Regions from separate parts of the Peribacillus sp. NPDC101480 genome, predicted to be linked through region 3. Evidence: riboswitches for the same ligand, from Rfam matches in the RefSeq annotation. Region 3 holds a riboswitch; each other region holds the start of a gene.
What was found. Region 3 has a riboswitch for preQ1 ahead of queC (7-cyano-7-deazaguanine synthase QueC). Riboswitches for the same ligand answer to the same signal wherever they lie in the genome.
Positions count from the first base shown of each region.

Region 1: it holds a riboswitch for preQ1, as region 3 does, so the genes downstream of both, ACQKMF_RS19515 (QueT transporter family protein) here and queC (7-cyano-7-deazaguanine synthase QueC) in region 3, are expected to answer to the same signal.
Region 2: it holds a riboswitch for preQ1, as region 3 does, so the genes downstream of both, queC (7-cyano-7-deazaguanine synthase QueC) here and queC (7-cyano-7-deazaguanine synthase QueC) in region 3, are expected to answer to the same signal.

Region 1 is NZ_JBNNSB010000006.1:49,546-54,992, reverse strand. It holds gene ACQKMF_RS19530 (DUF3892 domain-containing protein) at 68-364, shown strand; gene ACQKMF_RS19525 (hypothetical protein) at 446-1,258, opposite strand; gene ACQKMF_RS19520 (YbaK/EbsC family protein) at 1,394-1,915, opposite strand; PreQ1 riboswitch class I at 2,084-2,128, shown strand; gene ACQKMF_RS19515 (QueT transporter family protein) at 2,135-2,620, shown strand; gene ACQKMF_RS19510 (TVP38/TMEM64 family protein) at 2,744-3,400, shown strand; gene ACQKMF_RS19505 (PAS domain S-box protein) at 3,515-5,146, shown strand; gene ACQKMF_RS19500 (cadherin-like beta sandwich domain-containing protein) at 5,198-5,447, opposite strand, start outside.
Region 2 is NZ_JBNNSB010000002.1:645,082-650,528, reverse strand. It holds gene dpdD (protein DpdD) at 1-1,402, shown strand, start outside; PreQ1 riboswitch class I at 1,556-1,598, shown strand; gene queC (7-cyano-7-deazaguanine synthase QueC) at 1,633-2,313, shown strand; gene queD (6-carboxytetrahydropterin synthase QueD) at 2,317-2,799, shown strand; gene queE (7-carboxy-7-deazaguanine synthase QueE) at 2,792-3,520, shown strand; gene ACQKMF_RS10595 (VUT family protein) at 3,655-4,194, shown strand.
Region 3 is NZ_JBNNSB010000001.1:477,028-482,474, forward strand. It holds gene pgsB (poly-gamma-glutamate synthase PgsB) at 1-443, opposite strand, end outside; gene ACQKMF_RS02465 (hypothetical protein) at 1,228-1,443, opposite strand; gene ACQKMF_RS02470 (methyl-accepting chemotaxis protein) at 1,882-3,561, opposite strand; PreQ1 riboswitch class I at 3,747-3,789, shown strand; gene queC (7-cyano-7-deazaguanine synthase QueC) at 3,845-4,510, shown strand; gene queD (6-carboxytetrahydropterin synthase QueD) at 4,510-4,980, shown strand; gene queE (7-carboxy-7-deazaguanine synthase QueE) at 4,973-5,447, shown strand, end outside.

The DNA.
Region 1 (5,447 bases), on a different contig from region 3:
TGGACGAAATCCGGTTTGTATATTGCAGAAAAAATGGCTCACCCTATAAATAGGAGGTGTCTAAAACATGGACCAATTTGAAAAAGCCTATGAATCATATAAACAGCAGGGAACACCGCAAGCAAACCAACCTGATTCAGCAGGAAAAGAAGAAATCATCGCCGTAAGGAAAAATGAAGAGGACAATATTATCGCCATCAAGACGAACTCCGGCCGCGAACTCGACTACCCCACAGCCCTTGCGGAAGCAAAGGCGGGCAACCTGGCCAATGTTGACGTCTTTCATAAATATGGACGTGACATATTGCGGAGTGAGCCCGATGGGATAAAGGAAAATAACCTGGATCAACTGCCGGAGTTTTGAAATTTCGGGGAGACTGCCTGATATGGGCAGTTTTTTTCTGTCTGGATGAGCTAAAAAAGAACCAGCATGATTAGCCGGATCTTATTTTTCGTAAGGATAGGATTCAGAGATTTCGAGCAGTCGGCCGCAGGACTCGACAACCTCGATGATTTCCATCCATGACATGTCCAGACCCAGTTCATTAGCATGGGAAATCTTATCCCGTAATTTCCGGATGGCATTCGCATCCTTCTTCCCTTTACTTTTCGAAGGGATTTGGAAGAAGCACCTCAATTCCTTATCTTTATGTATGATATCGAATTTATCACTGATTTGCAGGCACTCTATTATATTGATATCCTCATTTTTATCAATTCTCCTTCTATATAATTCGGTTGCCTTTTCTAAACGGTCTTCGCTGATCATTGGATACCAGCTGCCATCGCCGAATCTATCCAGGATGATATCGCTCATCCTCATTTCCAATAAGGTAATATATCCGAATATCAGCATCCTGATCGGAGGCTTTTGAAGGTCGGCATGGGTAATCAACATTTTAATTGAATTATTCTCCAAGACGAACACCCTTGTTTTATTCTTGAAAATATGGAGAAGCTGGATCAAAGGGGTTGAGTCCGAAACCATTTCCCTTGGTGAAAAGTTTCTCATATATTCAGAAATACTTCCTTCACCTAGTTCTTCCCTTTCGATATACCCGATGATTTCCCCTTGATCTTGGACAGCCAATATATCAAAATTCTTTTTTTCCAATGCTTCCTGAATATCCAGCGCCAGATCATTTTTATGGCAAAACTCAAGCTCCTGGGCAATGCTCTTAACCGTTATATTTTCTTCATAAAGAGTTTTAAGACTAAGATAGCTGCTATTGCTTTTTCTTTCGCTTCCATTTAACATCTTTCGACCTCCGCTCAGGAACACTTTCTGCCCGTTTTCCGCTTTAATCATAGAAATGCATGCGGCCCCTACAAATAAAGTCCACTGCAGTGGACTCAATCCCAATCATGTGAATCTAATTTTTTGACACATTAATCAAATGACATCAACTGCATTGCCTACCGCCGTTTCCTCATTGTCCTTTTCTTCCCAACCCTTACAAACATCCACCCACTCCTTCGCACCTGAATATTCAAACAATTCAGCGAGTGTAAGTTCTATTGCAGAGTTCGCACTGCCGCAAGCCGGGAACAATGACTCGAAGCGCTTCAACGATACATCAAGAAAAACAGCTAAATCGTTTGCCAGACCAAACGGGCAAACGCCTCCGATTGCATGGCCGGTCTGTGCAAGCACTTCTTCAGGCGAAAGCATTCGTGCCTTGAAACCGAATGTCTGACGAAATTTCTTATTATCCACTTTAGCGTCCCCTGCGGCAACTACCAAAATCGCGTGTTCACCTTCCCCTTTAAAGGAAAGAGTCTTAGCAATCCGCGCTGGGATAACACCGATGGTTTCCGCTGCCTCAATCACCGTAGCACTCGATGTTTCGAACTCCTTTACGTCGCCTTCCCGATTCCATTGTTTAAAATGGCTTTTGACACTCTCGATCGACATTTTATATTCACTCCTTTGACGTACATATTGAAATAATATCATCCTTCATTGCAATAAATCAAAATCCTATTGTGCTACTTCTACTGGGGAAACTAATAAATTAAAACCATTCTTTACAAATTGACGAAACAAGCGTACATGGGATACTATTAATAATCGGGTAAACGCCTACACGTGGTTCGTAACCATCCCACGATAAAAAACTAGGGAGAGAGTAAAATGAATGTTCGTACACTCGTGATAAACGGGTTATTGGCTGCCTTGTATGTGGCGGTCTCATTGGTGTTTAAACCAATAGCTTTTGAGATGTTCCAATTCCGTGTACCGGAAATGTTGAATCATCTGATTGTATTCAATAAAAAGTATATCTACGGTATCGTTGGCGGGGTCTTCATATCGAATCTGCTCTTTTCGCCGATGGTGCCATATGATTTGATTTTTGGGGTGGGGCAATCCCTGCTCGCCTTATTGCTTGTCATTTATATTTCTCGTTTCATAAAAGGCATTAAAGGACGGATGATCGCCACGATTATCTTTTTTACATTCACAATGTTTTTAATTGCAATTGAACTGAACCTTGCCTTTGGCTTGCCATTCTGGCTAAGCTGGATGACTACAGCTGTCGGTGAGTTCGTCGTCCTCCTGATCGGAGCGCCAATCATTTATGGAATGAACAAAAGAATTCAGTTTGAAAAGTGGCTTTAAAAGGAATCTTCGCGCCGTTAGGCCACTATAATGGAAAAGAGCTGTCTGCTTGATGCGGCAGCTCTTTTTTTTCACCAATGAACTCGAAAATGATAAACTATTAGTAAGAATGGTGGTGGCCCTTTGAAAAAAGTCCTGACCATATTAGGTCTATTTGTAATCGCAATATTTATATACTCTAATGCTGAGCTGTTCACTTTGGTTTGGAAAAGTGACCTGGATTCTGTTATTGGTATATTGAAGGAAAACCTTCTGCTTACATTTATTGTGACATTCGTATTGATGTTTGTACAAAATTCTTTTACAATCATCCCCTTAATATTGCTCCTGACTATCAATGTCACGATATTCGGATTCATATATGGCTATCTATGGAGTTGGTTTACAAGTGTTGTTGCCTCAGGATTCATTTTTTATGCAGCAAGAAACTGGTTTCAGGAGCTTCTCTTAAAGAAGATTGGTGAAAAATGGCAGGAAACCGTTGTGGAGCATGGCTTCATGTACGTTTTTACAGGAAGGATTTTCCCGCTTATCCCAACAAGCTTAATTAACTTGGCAGCTGGAGTCAGCACTGTCACGTTCAAGGATTTTTTATTAGCGACGGCGCTTGGCAACCTTATATACTTTTTCTTCCTATCGCTGATTCCCTATGGACTGCTATCTGTTGAAATGAACCAATATACGCTAGCTGCACTCGCACTCCTCTTCTTACTATTTTTCATTATCTATAAGCGTGCAAAAAAGAAAAAGAAACTTACCTTCTTCAGAAAAAACAGGTGACCACATTGGCCCCTGTTTTTTTATTTAGGATTCTGCATATATTTTTTTTCGATAGTTTGTTAAAATGTGTATGTAATTTTACCTTTGAAATGTCTAAAATCAGGGAGAATCTCCATGTCCAAACGCTCCATCTTAGCAATATATATCCTATCCGGGATTCTTACATTAGTCGTATTCGACTATTTTTTAACTACAAATATCCAAAACAAGGAAGTCTTCGTTCAACTGCAAAGAGTGGAAGGCTTTGTTTTCCTTTTATCAATAGGCTTGGTCTTATATCTTTATTTAGCTAAAAGGGAAGAATTCAAACGATTAAAAGAGGCGGAACAACGTCGGCGTACACTCATCAATTCGATGGTTGATTTCGTTAACTTCAAGGATGGTGATGGCCGATGGCTTGAATCCAATACCTTCGGGCTGCAATTATTTCAATTGGAGCATGTAAATTATAAAGGAAAAAGAGACAGTGAGCTCGCCGAATACTCCGAATTTTATAAAGAGTCGTTGATCTACTGTGAAGTTTCCGATGAAGAAACGTGGGTAAAAGGGGAAATCACACGGTGTGAGGAAATCATCCCACTTCCCGATGGCAATCACAAGACCTTTGATACGATCAAAGTTCCCCTGTTCAATGAGGATGGTTCACGAAAAGGCTTAGTCGTCATTGGCAGGGATATTTCTGAAAGGGTTGTCGCGGAGAATCAATTATTCGAAAGTGAACAACGCTATAAGTCATTGTTTGAACACAACCCATATCCGATGCTGATGCTTGATTTAAACGGAATGATCACGACGGTGAATCCTAGATTTGAAACGGTAACAGGCTTTCAACAGGAAGAAATACATGGAGCCTCATTCATTAATTTGAACTTCTCAGCAGAAGATGCGGAATTGATCCGTACATCTTGCCAATATGTCATGGAAAACCATAAGGGGATCAAAAAAGGTAAAGATATAGAATTCCTGACGAAGTACGGGAAGTCCATCTTACTTTCTTGTACGTTTGTCCCGATGATGGTTGGCGAGGATTTAGTAGGAATCATTACTTATGCTAAAGAGGTCACTCAAATCCGGGAAACCGAAGCCCGCTTAAGAAGAACCGAAAAATTATCGATAGTCGGCGAACTTGCCGCAAGTGTGGCCCACGAGGTTCGAAACCCGTTGACTTCTTTAAAAGGTTTCGTCCAGCTGCTTAAAAAGAACGACCATCCCTATGAACAATACTACACAATCATGTTAAGTGAGTTGGACCGAATCAATCTTATAGTAAGTGAGTTACTCGTTCTGGCAAAACCACAGGAACTTCCATTCAGCAAACATCAAATCATCGACCTGATGAATGATGTCAAAACCTTGTTGAAACCAGAGGCGGACTCGTACCCCACCCAAATATCAATATCTGTTAAAAACGAAATACCGCTTCTTTTATGTGAGGGAAACCAATTAAAACAAGTTTTCATAAACATGCTCAAAAATTCAATGGAGGCATCCGCAGATCACATTTGGATTGATTTCGAACGCATGGATAATAACCTTTCCATCACCATCAAAGATAATGGAAGCGGAATTGAAAAAAACCGGATAAAGCATCTCGGAGAACCTTTCTATTCTTCTAAAGAAAAAGGAACCGGATTAGGACTGACAGTCAGTTGCCGAATCATCGAAGCGCATCGGGGAAAGGTCCGCTTTAACAGCGAACTAAACTATGGAACCGAGATCCAAATCATTTTGCCCATAAAATTTTGAATCCGAGGACAAGCCTAAACCTTGTCCTTTTTTGCAGGATTCAGAACGATTCTATTTAAACAGGGAGGTGAAGAAATCCTTTATATTCCCAAAGAATGACACAGTCTCGACAGGCTGTATCACATTAACCTGGCCTTCTGTATCTTTCGATGTATCGCTCACATTCTTGCCAGCCATACTCATTTGTGCAGCCTCAACTTCCTCTGCCTCTTTTGTTTTGACATCATCCACGGTTTCTTCCTCATCCATCTCCACATCCATATCCTTTTCGAAAACAAGGACGTAAGTACGGCGCTCCCCA
Region 2 (5,447 bases), on a different contig from region 3:
TAAACTGGAGCGCTACCAAGAAAAGACCAAAGATGAGATCACTAAAGATATTATTGAATTCCTCTTACTTTATGTACAAACGAATAAAGAGAAGCCGATAATCTCCATTAATGATAAATTAGAACGAGCCAAACAGTGTTTTACTAATCATGAGTATGAAGATGCTTTTCTTCTTCTAAATGGAGTTGATCTTTCTATTGATAAGGTTCGTTTGCTTGCAGGAATTTCCATTATGGAAGAAACAGAGGAAACGTGCTCTGTTGCATTAAAGCATTATGAAATGCTATCTGAACAGGAACAACGGCAGTTAATGAAAGAACCGCAATCTAAAGGATGGATGATCTACTTACTTAATCTACAAAAAGAGAATGAATCTTTATTAATAACGACTGAGACAACCGATCGAGTGGATTGGTACAACTGGTTTTATAATTTTATACACACTTCTGATTTTGATCTTTTAGAAGAGCATTTAACGACGATAGATGTTCAACAAGGGAATATCAATTGGTCCATTACGTCTCTTAGTAATCTATCAGAAATAATAGCTACGATAGGAATAGAGTCTCTCTCATCCATGCAAAAATCTCTTTTACAAACAGCATTGCCTATGTTTGTTACAGAGTTAATGCAAGATGATTATTTTCCTAATGAAAAGGCGAATGAATTATATGAATATACGCGAGAAATTCTCTGTATTCATGGGAAACGAAATGAAAATAATACCGGCTTTTTATTAAGACTAACGGAAGGTTTATTGTGCTTAGAGATTTCCAAAGTTCATTTATATTGGAATCAAGTCGAATCATGGTTTAATGTATTCCCAACAGATCGATTATCATCATATGTGCTAGAATCTTTAGAGCTATTTAAGGAATACGGACTTGGTGATGATCTCTTACAACCAGTTTGGACAAATTGGGTTGGATCTCTTCTTGATAGAATAGCTAACCAAACGGTTATTCAATCATGGATTGATTTAGGAAACAGAATATCTGCTAATTCTTCCATGATTGATGCATTAAATGAGAAGATAACTTCTAATAGAGATATGGATCTATTAGAGGTATTACCTAATATGTCTATTACCATCTACTCTCTACGTGAGAAACCAGCACAGCGAGCTGCACAGCGGATTACAAAGAGAAATCCAAATGTTAAAGTAAAGGTCTGTACGGATAGTAAATTGACAAATGAAGCGAAAGCGTATGCTCGAAACTCAGATTTAGTTATTCTCGTCACAACTTGTATGTCCCATGCATTAACTTTTGGGATATCACCTTATTTAGATGATAATTTATTATATTCTCGAAGTTCAGGGGAAACCGGAATTATAGAGGCATTGGAGGAGTATTGTCAAGAACAGTATGATAACCAAGTTATGTCTAGTCATGTAAGCTAAATTATTATTAATTACTAGGTAATTGTAATGAAATTGAAAGTGCCTTTACCAATAAAGGTTGATGATTTTTTTAGTAACCTAAGTTGTAGCAATAATTAAAAAAAATAATTCTATCTCAAATTATGATATAATATTTATAGAGAAACCGCTCTCGCGGTAGAGGTTCTAGCTACCCTCTTTAAAAAACTAAGGAAAACAGTTCTGCTTTCTTAGTAGTGCTGTTTTTTCTATTGAAAGGAGTTTTACAATTGAAAAAAGATAAAGCTATCGTTGTGTTTAGTGGAGGACAAGATAGTACTACGTGTTTATTCTGGGCATTAGAACAATTTCAAGAAGTAATTGCTGTTACTTTTGATTACAATCAAAGACATATTACTGAAATAGAATGTGCAAAAAATATAGCAAAAGAACTTGGTGTAAAGCATCATATTTTAGATATGGGTTTACTGAATCAACTAGCACCGAATGCTTTAACAAGAGATGAAATTGAAGTGAAGGATGGGGAAAATGGCGGCAGCCTTCCATCGACCTTTGTTCCTGGTCGAAATTTATTATTCATGTCTTTTGCTGGTGTGCTAGCTAGCCAAGTTGGTGCGAAACACATTGTCACTGGGGTTTGTGAGACGGATTTTAGTGGATATCCAGACTGTCGAGATGTGTTCGTTAAATCATTAAATGTAACACTTAACCTTTCTATGGATCAGCAATTTGTGATTCATACTCCATTAATGTGGTTGAATAAAGCTGAAACATGGAAGCTAGCAGACGATCTTGGAGCATTTGATTTTGTCCGTGAAAAAACTCTGACATGCTATAACGGAATTGTTGCCGATGGTTGTGGTGAATGTCCGGCATGTAAGTTACGGAAAAACGGCTTAGACAACTATTTGAAGGATAGAAAGGGGCAATAAATAATGTACGGTTTTCGGATTGTTGAAAAGCTCCAAAAAATAGATGAAGATATAAAACGTAACCAGTTAAAGTACCATAATAAACGCGTGATGGTTAGTAAGGAATTCACCTTTGACTCAGCGCATCATTTGCATGCCTACGAAGGAAAGTGCAAAAATCTCCATGGCCATACTTATAGAGTTATTTTTGGACTGAGCGGATTTGTTGATGACCGTGGGTTAATGATTGATTTTGGTGAGATCAAAGAAATTTGGAAAAACGAAATTGAAATATTTCTTGATCATAGATATTTAAATGAAACACTGCCACCGATGAATACCACAGCCGAAAACATTGTCGTGTGGATTTATGAAATAATGTCCGATGCTTTGAAGCAAGAAGAAAGACAGATTAAATACAAGGATGCTAGATTAGAGTTTGTTCGATTATATGAAACTCCAACAGGTTATGCTGAAGCAAGACGGGAGTGGATAGAGGATGAGTAAAATACCAGTAATGGAGGTCTTTGGTCCAACTATCCAAGGCGAAGGCATGGTCATTGGACAAAAGACAATGTTTGTTCGAACAGCAGGTTGTGATTATTCTTGTTCATGGTGTGATTCTGCTTTTACCTGGGACGGTTCTGGAAAAGATTTAATAAAGCAAATGGACGCAGAAGAAATTTGGAAAGAACTTGTTTTACTCGGCGGAGATGGTTTTTCTTTTGTAACAATATCAGGTGGGAATCCTGCATTATTAAAGAACCTAAGTTACTTAATCGACCTTTTAAAAGAAAACAATATAAAAATTGGTTTAGAGACACAGGGAAGTAAGTGGCAGGATTGGTTTTTGCATATCGATGAATTAACAATTTCTCCAAAGCCACCAAGTTCAGGGATGATTACAAATTTTGATATACTTGATAAAGTAATTGACAATCTAAAGGAAAAAGACCCTTCACATAATGTAAGTTTGAAGGTTGTTGTTTTCGATGAGATTGATTACAACTATGCTAAAAAAATACACCTTAGATATCCCAAAACTCCATTCTTCCTACAGGTTGGAAATGAGGATAATAAAACAACAGATAATCAACATTTGGTAAATCAACTTCTACAGAAATATGAATGGCTTTTAAATAAAGTCATGTTAGATAATGAATTAAAAGATGTAAAAGTATTACCACAACTGCATACCTATATATGGGGAAATAAACGAGGAGTTTAGTTTTTTTATTGAAACAAACTGAAAAATCCAGTTTATAACTTTATAAGTTTGAGGTAGAATATTACTAGGAACATACGTTCCTATTTTAAAAGAGAAAATAGTTTTAAATTTATATATTAAGATGGGGTGATTAGTTGAGAATAATATTATACTTAGTTGCTATTATAACTGCAAACGTTGTTACTGCTGCATTTGCTCCTTTTCAGCTTGGCGTATTCATAATCCCAATGGGCACTTTCTTAATAGGTGCTACTTTTATTTTTCGAGATTTGGTACAGAACAAATATGGAAGAAAGAAAACATATTTCTGTATTGCTATTGCTCTTGCTTTGTCAGCTTTAGTATCTTTTCTATTAGGTGATACTTTATTGATTGTCTTAGCATCATCCCTGTCATTTGTTATTGCAGAAACTACTGATACTGAAATATATACTCGTTTGAATTTACCAATGAGTTGGCGAGTATTATATAGTGGTATTGTTGGCGGGCTATTAGATTCTGTAATATTTGTAATTATAGGTTTAAGTCCAATTGGTGCGAACTTTATACCTTGGGAAGCAGTTCCATTTGCAATTTTTGGTCAGATTATTGTTAAAACGGTTATCCAGGGGATAGCTGCCATTATTATTAATGTGATTTATTACACATCTAGAAATCATACGGCAACACCATAAGATATACCACCTTGAGACTTATGGTAAAAGGATTTAAACTATTTTTTGATTGTTTAATAGAAGATGGACAGAAGTAAATTATTTTAAACACTGATAATTATACTGAACTCTCTAACATTTGGTATATAATTCAGAAATCCCCGAATCTACTCGATTTGGGGATTTTTCATAATTTCCGCAAATATCTTAACGTAAATTATTTATCCCCTTAACCATGAACATTTTATTGTCTGATTTATTTACCATATAGCAAATTAAATCAAACCTCTTTTATAGTGCAAAATATGGAAAGGGAATATTTCCAATAAATTGCCATTTTATTATTTTCAGTGTCCACAAAGCCGATATTAATTAATTTAATATAATTGAAAAAATAGAATATATTAATCATAATAAAGAAAAAAACGTGCTTATGTATAGGTATTATGGCATAATAGGTAATAAAATTACATATTTTGTGTATTGCAAAATAGAAGTGCAGAGCTTTGAAGTTAGAGTCCTGCACTTTGTTGCCAACCACCCCAAGTCCCTCTACTGTATAGGTGTCGAATCAATACAGAGTGGAGGATTACGAAAGGATGCTAGCAATGTCTGATATTAATTGTATCAAACACCTAAGGAACAAAAGAACAAAAAAGGACTATCTAATTGTTATTGCCCATAAAGGAACTACTTGAGGATTACAATCGATTCCTAGATGATGAGCGGGAAACGTGTTTTATGCTAAACAAAGACTTCCTATATAAAAAGTTCAATGAGGCTGTGCCCTTATATTAGAGTATCAAGATAATTTTGCTTTCCATAAGAAATAAGCTCAAAGAGACTAAGCCTCTTTGAACTTATTTTTTTAGAAAACGTATTGTCTATGCCATTCAATATATCTGAGATGATTCAGTTCAAGTTCTATTCTTAATCTCATGATTAATACGCAACAATTCATGATTTATTTTGTTAAAAAGCGGAGAAATATAGGGGAAAGGGCAGGCAGAGACATGGGACAGGCACCGTTTCCCTAGATGTTTAGGATTTATACTGCATTTCTTTTGTTTATATTACTGAAATATCACAAAAGGTTTCATATAACCTACGAATCTCTGTTTTATGGGACAGTAAACCTATAACTGTATCCTTTTTCCCACCGGACCCAGACACGAACCCGGACCAAACGATGAGCCCGACCGCTTTACCCTTAATCTTCCATTTGTCGAATGTTGTCGCGAATGCACGAAAATTAGGACTTATCATGTAAAATA
Region 3 (5,447 bases):
GGTCCCATGACATCCATATGGTCTTCCAATACATTCACGATGACCCCGATGTTTGCTTGGATCATTTTGTTTTGGAAGATTAGTTGATAGTCAGGCTGTACGGCCATACATTCACAAACCAACGCTTCGGTTCCTAAATCGGCAACTTCTTTAATTACACGCCGTTGTTCTCCTATGTTGGGTCCTTCCGGTCGGCGTACAATCGGTTTTTCCTTGTCGGTAAACCAATAGATCATTCTTGCTGATGTACCGGTTGTTTTACCTACTGTTTTGTACTTAGCTTCCTGGATCACACCTGTAATCAGACGCGTTACAGTCGATTTCCCTCGGATCCCATTCACATTCACACGTACCGGGATGGAGTCGAGACGCTTCTGATGGCGCTTTTGTTCGCAAATGCCATAGCCAAGCAAAAAGATCGCACAAATAAATATTGGTGCCATTTTTTAACCTCTCTTTTTTTAAATATTTGATTTACTGAATACACACTACATGATTTTAAACTTAATAGGCAAGAGTCAATTATTCTATTGCAATATAGTTATTATCAGCTTTTTCAAATAAATGTATATTGGAGTGTAATAGTATCTAATGGGATAAATTGTTTTATGAGTACAAAGATATGGCTGGAAATCAAGGGAATCCTCGGTTTATTTACACTAAATTATGGAAAGTTTAATAAAAACCCATTTTGATTAGAATCAAAATAGATTCATGAGCATTTAAACCTAATTCATAATGGCTATATTTGAATAATAATTGTTTTTGAAAAGTGAGGTTTATTACAGTTTGTTAATTGTTTCTACCCATTGTTTGACATAAACGTAACAATTTTTAAGCATTTGTCATTCAATGTGAAATATTGCATCTAACGACTCAATTAGTTGAACTCTTTTGAATATGGACAAAGATGAGTAAAAGAACACATCTCTTTTTTTTGATATTTACCGGTTTTTTCCTTAGGTAATACCCATGGGTCTATCATTGATCTTTTACCTAAAACGAAATAAAATAAAGTTAACCCATTTTTTAAAAAAATACCTAGTTTCTTCTATAGATATAGTGTTTATAGATGAATGCAAAATAAAAAAGCTCAGAAGCATTTCTGAGCTTTCGGCTTATATATTGCAAATGAATGGAATGGTCACGAATCTCCGTTCATCTGGAGATTTAACGTTGGGGAGTCTTGAGCTGCAGTCTGGGTAGCTGATTATGGAAGGAATCAGGTCAACTGGATTTCTTTCTGTCAGAAATTTCAAGGTTGGAGCCCTTTTTACCGCCATCAATCACATAAAATCTAGGAGTTAATCTCCTTCTTTTTCCTTGATTGTCAGGATTCATCTTCATATAATTTTCGTATTCTTTGCGAAAGAATTCATCGGTTTCCCGTTCCAGTGCTTTTCTTTCGTTAAAATCTGTTATGAATTTGAAAAAACGTTTCATATGAATTCCTCCTTATGGGGTTAAAAGGTCTTGGTTTAATAGTATCATATCATTAGTGAAATTTAACCTTTTTAAAAAATTTGAAGTGGGAATCGTGTTTTTGTGTGAATAAAGTTGTGAATGGCTTGATTCGAGAGAAAGCATGCAATGGAACCTTACTGGGTATATGTTCTCGTGCATGTTGAAAGGAAATGTCGGGATTTGCAGTAGCAGGTATTGGAAGTAATGAATATTTAAGTTAAAATATTCCTTTAATCAATTATACACTAAATATTCTGAAAACAAAGGGAAATATTCACTTCCAGCCACTTCTGATAGATTTGTTTTTTAATGGTTCATTATTGTGTATAGTTATTTATTCCCCGAATATACGAAAATGAAACAACCCTTATAATGGAAGGGAAAAAGCAATTTCCCGCATTCGGGAAATTGCTAGTGTCATAATTGGAACTTCTTAACCTGTTCAGTGAGCAGTTCTGCCGAAGATGCAAGTTCACTGGCATGATTCGTGATTTCATCCATCGAAGAGCTGGATTGCTGAGCGGAGGCGGAGACTTGTTCGATTCCTGCCGCGGACTCTTCAGAAACGGCTGCGATATCTTCGATAGCCTGATTGATTTTTTTGCTATTTGAGGAAATATAGTTCAATTCGTCTGTTATATGCAGTATTTTCATTTCCATATTCCCGACAGAATGATTGATTGTTTCAAAGGTTTGCCCTGTGAGCGTGATTTGTTTCGTGCCTTCATCCACTTGAGTATAACCATCTTCCAGGGAGTGGACGACCGTTTTTGAACCTTTTTGAATGGCGGAGACAATATTGGTGATATCCCCAACGGAGTCTGTGACCTCTTCAGCGAGTTTCCGCACTTCATCGGCGACGACGGCAAAGCCCTTGCCATGTTCACCAGCACGAGCAGCTTCTATGGCTGCATTCAGCGCCAATAGATTAGTTTGATTGGATATATCCTTGATGACCTGCACAAGCTGCGAAATTTGCTGTGATTGAGAATCGAGCCCTTTCACTTGCTCTACGGCATTTTTGACAATCCCATCAATACTTTGCATCTGTTGGACCGAACTGCGCATTAAAGTGGTGCCTTCCTTGGTCAAGGAAAGGATTTCGGTTGAACTGTTAGCTACATCCACCCCTTCTAGGTGGGCAAGCTTAATCCTGCCGGTGAAATCATCCATGATGCGAACCATTTCAGATGCCAGGTTGGCTTGTGACTCCGAACCTTCCGAAAGTTCATACATAGTAGTCGCTATCTGTTTGGTGCCCTGCTGCACTTCATTTGCTGATTGAGTCAGATCTTCGCTTTGGTTGGAAACGGATTGCGAAACAATGAGCATTTTTTCAATCGTATCACGAAGGTCTTTCTGCATTTGATTGGCGGATACCGTTAGTTCGCCCATTTCATCATTTGACTTTTGCTCCAGGGGCTCATGATTCAGCTCTCCTGCAGCCACCATTTTCATCCTATCCCTGATTTTAAGGAGGGGGGTGGTAATGAGGTTGGCGGTAACAACCGCAAGGACAAGGCCGATAAGGACTGCCGCAATGGATATGATGATACTTGTCGTCTTAACCGATTTCCCGCTGGTGATGACGGTTTCACCTGAAGCGACAATCAATTCCTCGCGTTCCGAAGCAAGCTCCTTGAAACCCTCCATAACTTCATTGCTTATTGGCGCCACTTCATTTTCGAGTATCTCTTTAGCGCGTTCTTCATTTCCATTTTCATATTGTGGAAACACCCGGTCTACAATCATCGTGCTCCAATCCACGCTTTTCTCGATTAATTCCTTCGCTTTAACAGAATCGCTTAAGGCAAGAAGATCCTCCTGGATGACCTGGCTTTCTTCGGTATATTGTAAGAACCCTTCTTTATAACTCTCGTCACCATAAAGAATATATGCCCGGGCGTATGCGGTTCTTTGTGCTAGATTGTATAGCAGCTTTTCGTCTTGGATAAGAAGCGGAAGCTCCTTTTCGATGATATCCTGGGAATATACCAGTGACTTGTTGCTGCTGTAGATATTGAATGATCCTAAGATGACACATAAAGATATGATGAGTGAAAATGCCACCAATACCTTTGCTTTAATGCTTTTCAAATTATTGGACCCCTTTATCGATATTTTATTCACACTGTTTTATCGGATAAATAAAAGGATATTTAAGCAATGAAAAGTTAACCAAATTTTCCATCAGATCCAATGTTCTCTTAATAAAAACATCTTGATTTCTTATCGTTTTCAAGTTACTATTGACTTGGAAAAATATAATATTCCGTGTTAAGGCGGAAGAGGTTCTAGCTACCCTCTCAAAAAAACTAAGGAGAAACAGTGCTCTATTCTTAGGGTGCTGTTTTTTTCCGTAAAAAGGAGTTTTATAGAAATGAAGAAGAAAGAAAAGGCAGTGGTTGTGTTTAGCGGAGGTCAGGACAGTACGACGTGCCTGTTCTGGGCGATGGAGAGATTTGAGGAAGTGGAAGCGGTGACGTTCGATTATAACCAGCGGCATAGCTTGGAAATCGAATGCGCTCAAAACATTGCCAAGGAATTGGGCATAAACCATCATATCCTTGACATGTCGCTGCTGAACCAACTGGCACCAAATGCGCTGACGAGAAGTGATATTGCGGTGGCGGACGGAGAAGAAGGGGAATTGCCGTCGACGTTCGTACCAGGGAGGAATTTGCTGTTCCTTTCGTTTGCCGGAGTGCTGGCGAGTCAGATTGGCGCTAAACATATTGTCACCGGTGTTTGTGAAACGGATTTCAGCGGATATCCGGACTGCCGCGATGTATTCATTAAATCATTGAATGTGACCTTGAACTTGTCGATGGACCAGTCATTCGTCATTGATACGCCGCTAATGTGGCTTAATAAAGAGGAAACATGGGAGCTAGCGGATCAGCTAGGCGCGTTCGATTTTGTGCGCGAAAAGACCCTGACTTGCTATAACGGAATCATCTCCGACGGCTGTGGAGATTGTCCGGCATGTAATCTGCGGAAAAAAGGACTGGATGACTATGTAAGCAGACGGAAGGTGCTTTCATGATGTACGGTTTTACGATAGTTGATAAACTCCAAAAAATAGATGAAGATATTCAGCGCAGCCAATTGAAGTATACAAACAAGAGGGTTCTCGTGAGTAAGGAATTCACCTTTGATGCGGCACACCATCTGCATGATTATGAAGGAAAATGCAAGAACCTGCATGGCCACACGTATAAGGTCATTTTCGGATTAAGCGGGTATACAGATTCACGCGGGTTGATGATAGATTTTGGGGACATCAAGGATATATGGAAAAATGAAATTGAAATCCACCTGGATCACCGTTATTTGAATGAAACCCTGCCGCTCATGAATACAACAGCTGAAAATATGGTTGTCTGGATTTATGAAAAAATGGCCGAATCCCTTTCATTAAAAGAATATGAAGGTGCTAGAGTCGAATTTGTTCGACTGTACGAAACGCCGACAAGCTATGCCGAAGCCAGACGGGAGTGGATGGAAAGTGAGTAAACTCCCGGTTATGGAAATATTTGGGCCGACCATCCAAGGGGAGGGAATGGTCATTGGCCAAAAAACCATGTTCGTTCGGACGGCCGGTTGCGATTATTCGTGTGCCTGGTGTGATTCCGCATTTACATGGGATGGCTCCGGTAAGGAAGATACCGTCCAGATGACTGCCGAAGAAATATGGGATGAGCTGAAGCGTATTGGGGGTTCCGCTTTTTCCTTCGTTACGATATCAGGAGGAAACCCGGCTCTGTTGAAAAACCTAAACGGCTTGATAGCGATCTTACATGAAAATAAAATGAAAATAGGTGTCGAAACCCAAGGGAGCCGATGGCAGGATTGGTTTCTCGATATTGATGAACTGACTATTTCACCTAAGCCGCCGAGCTCTGGAATGAACACCGACTTTACGGTGCTCGACAAAATCATCTCGAACCTTGCCAATCGAAATCCTGACAACCATGTCTCAT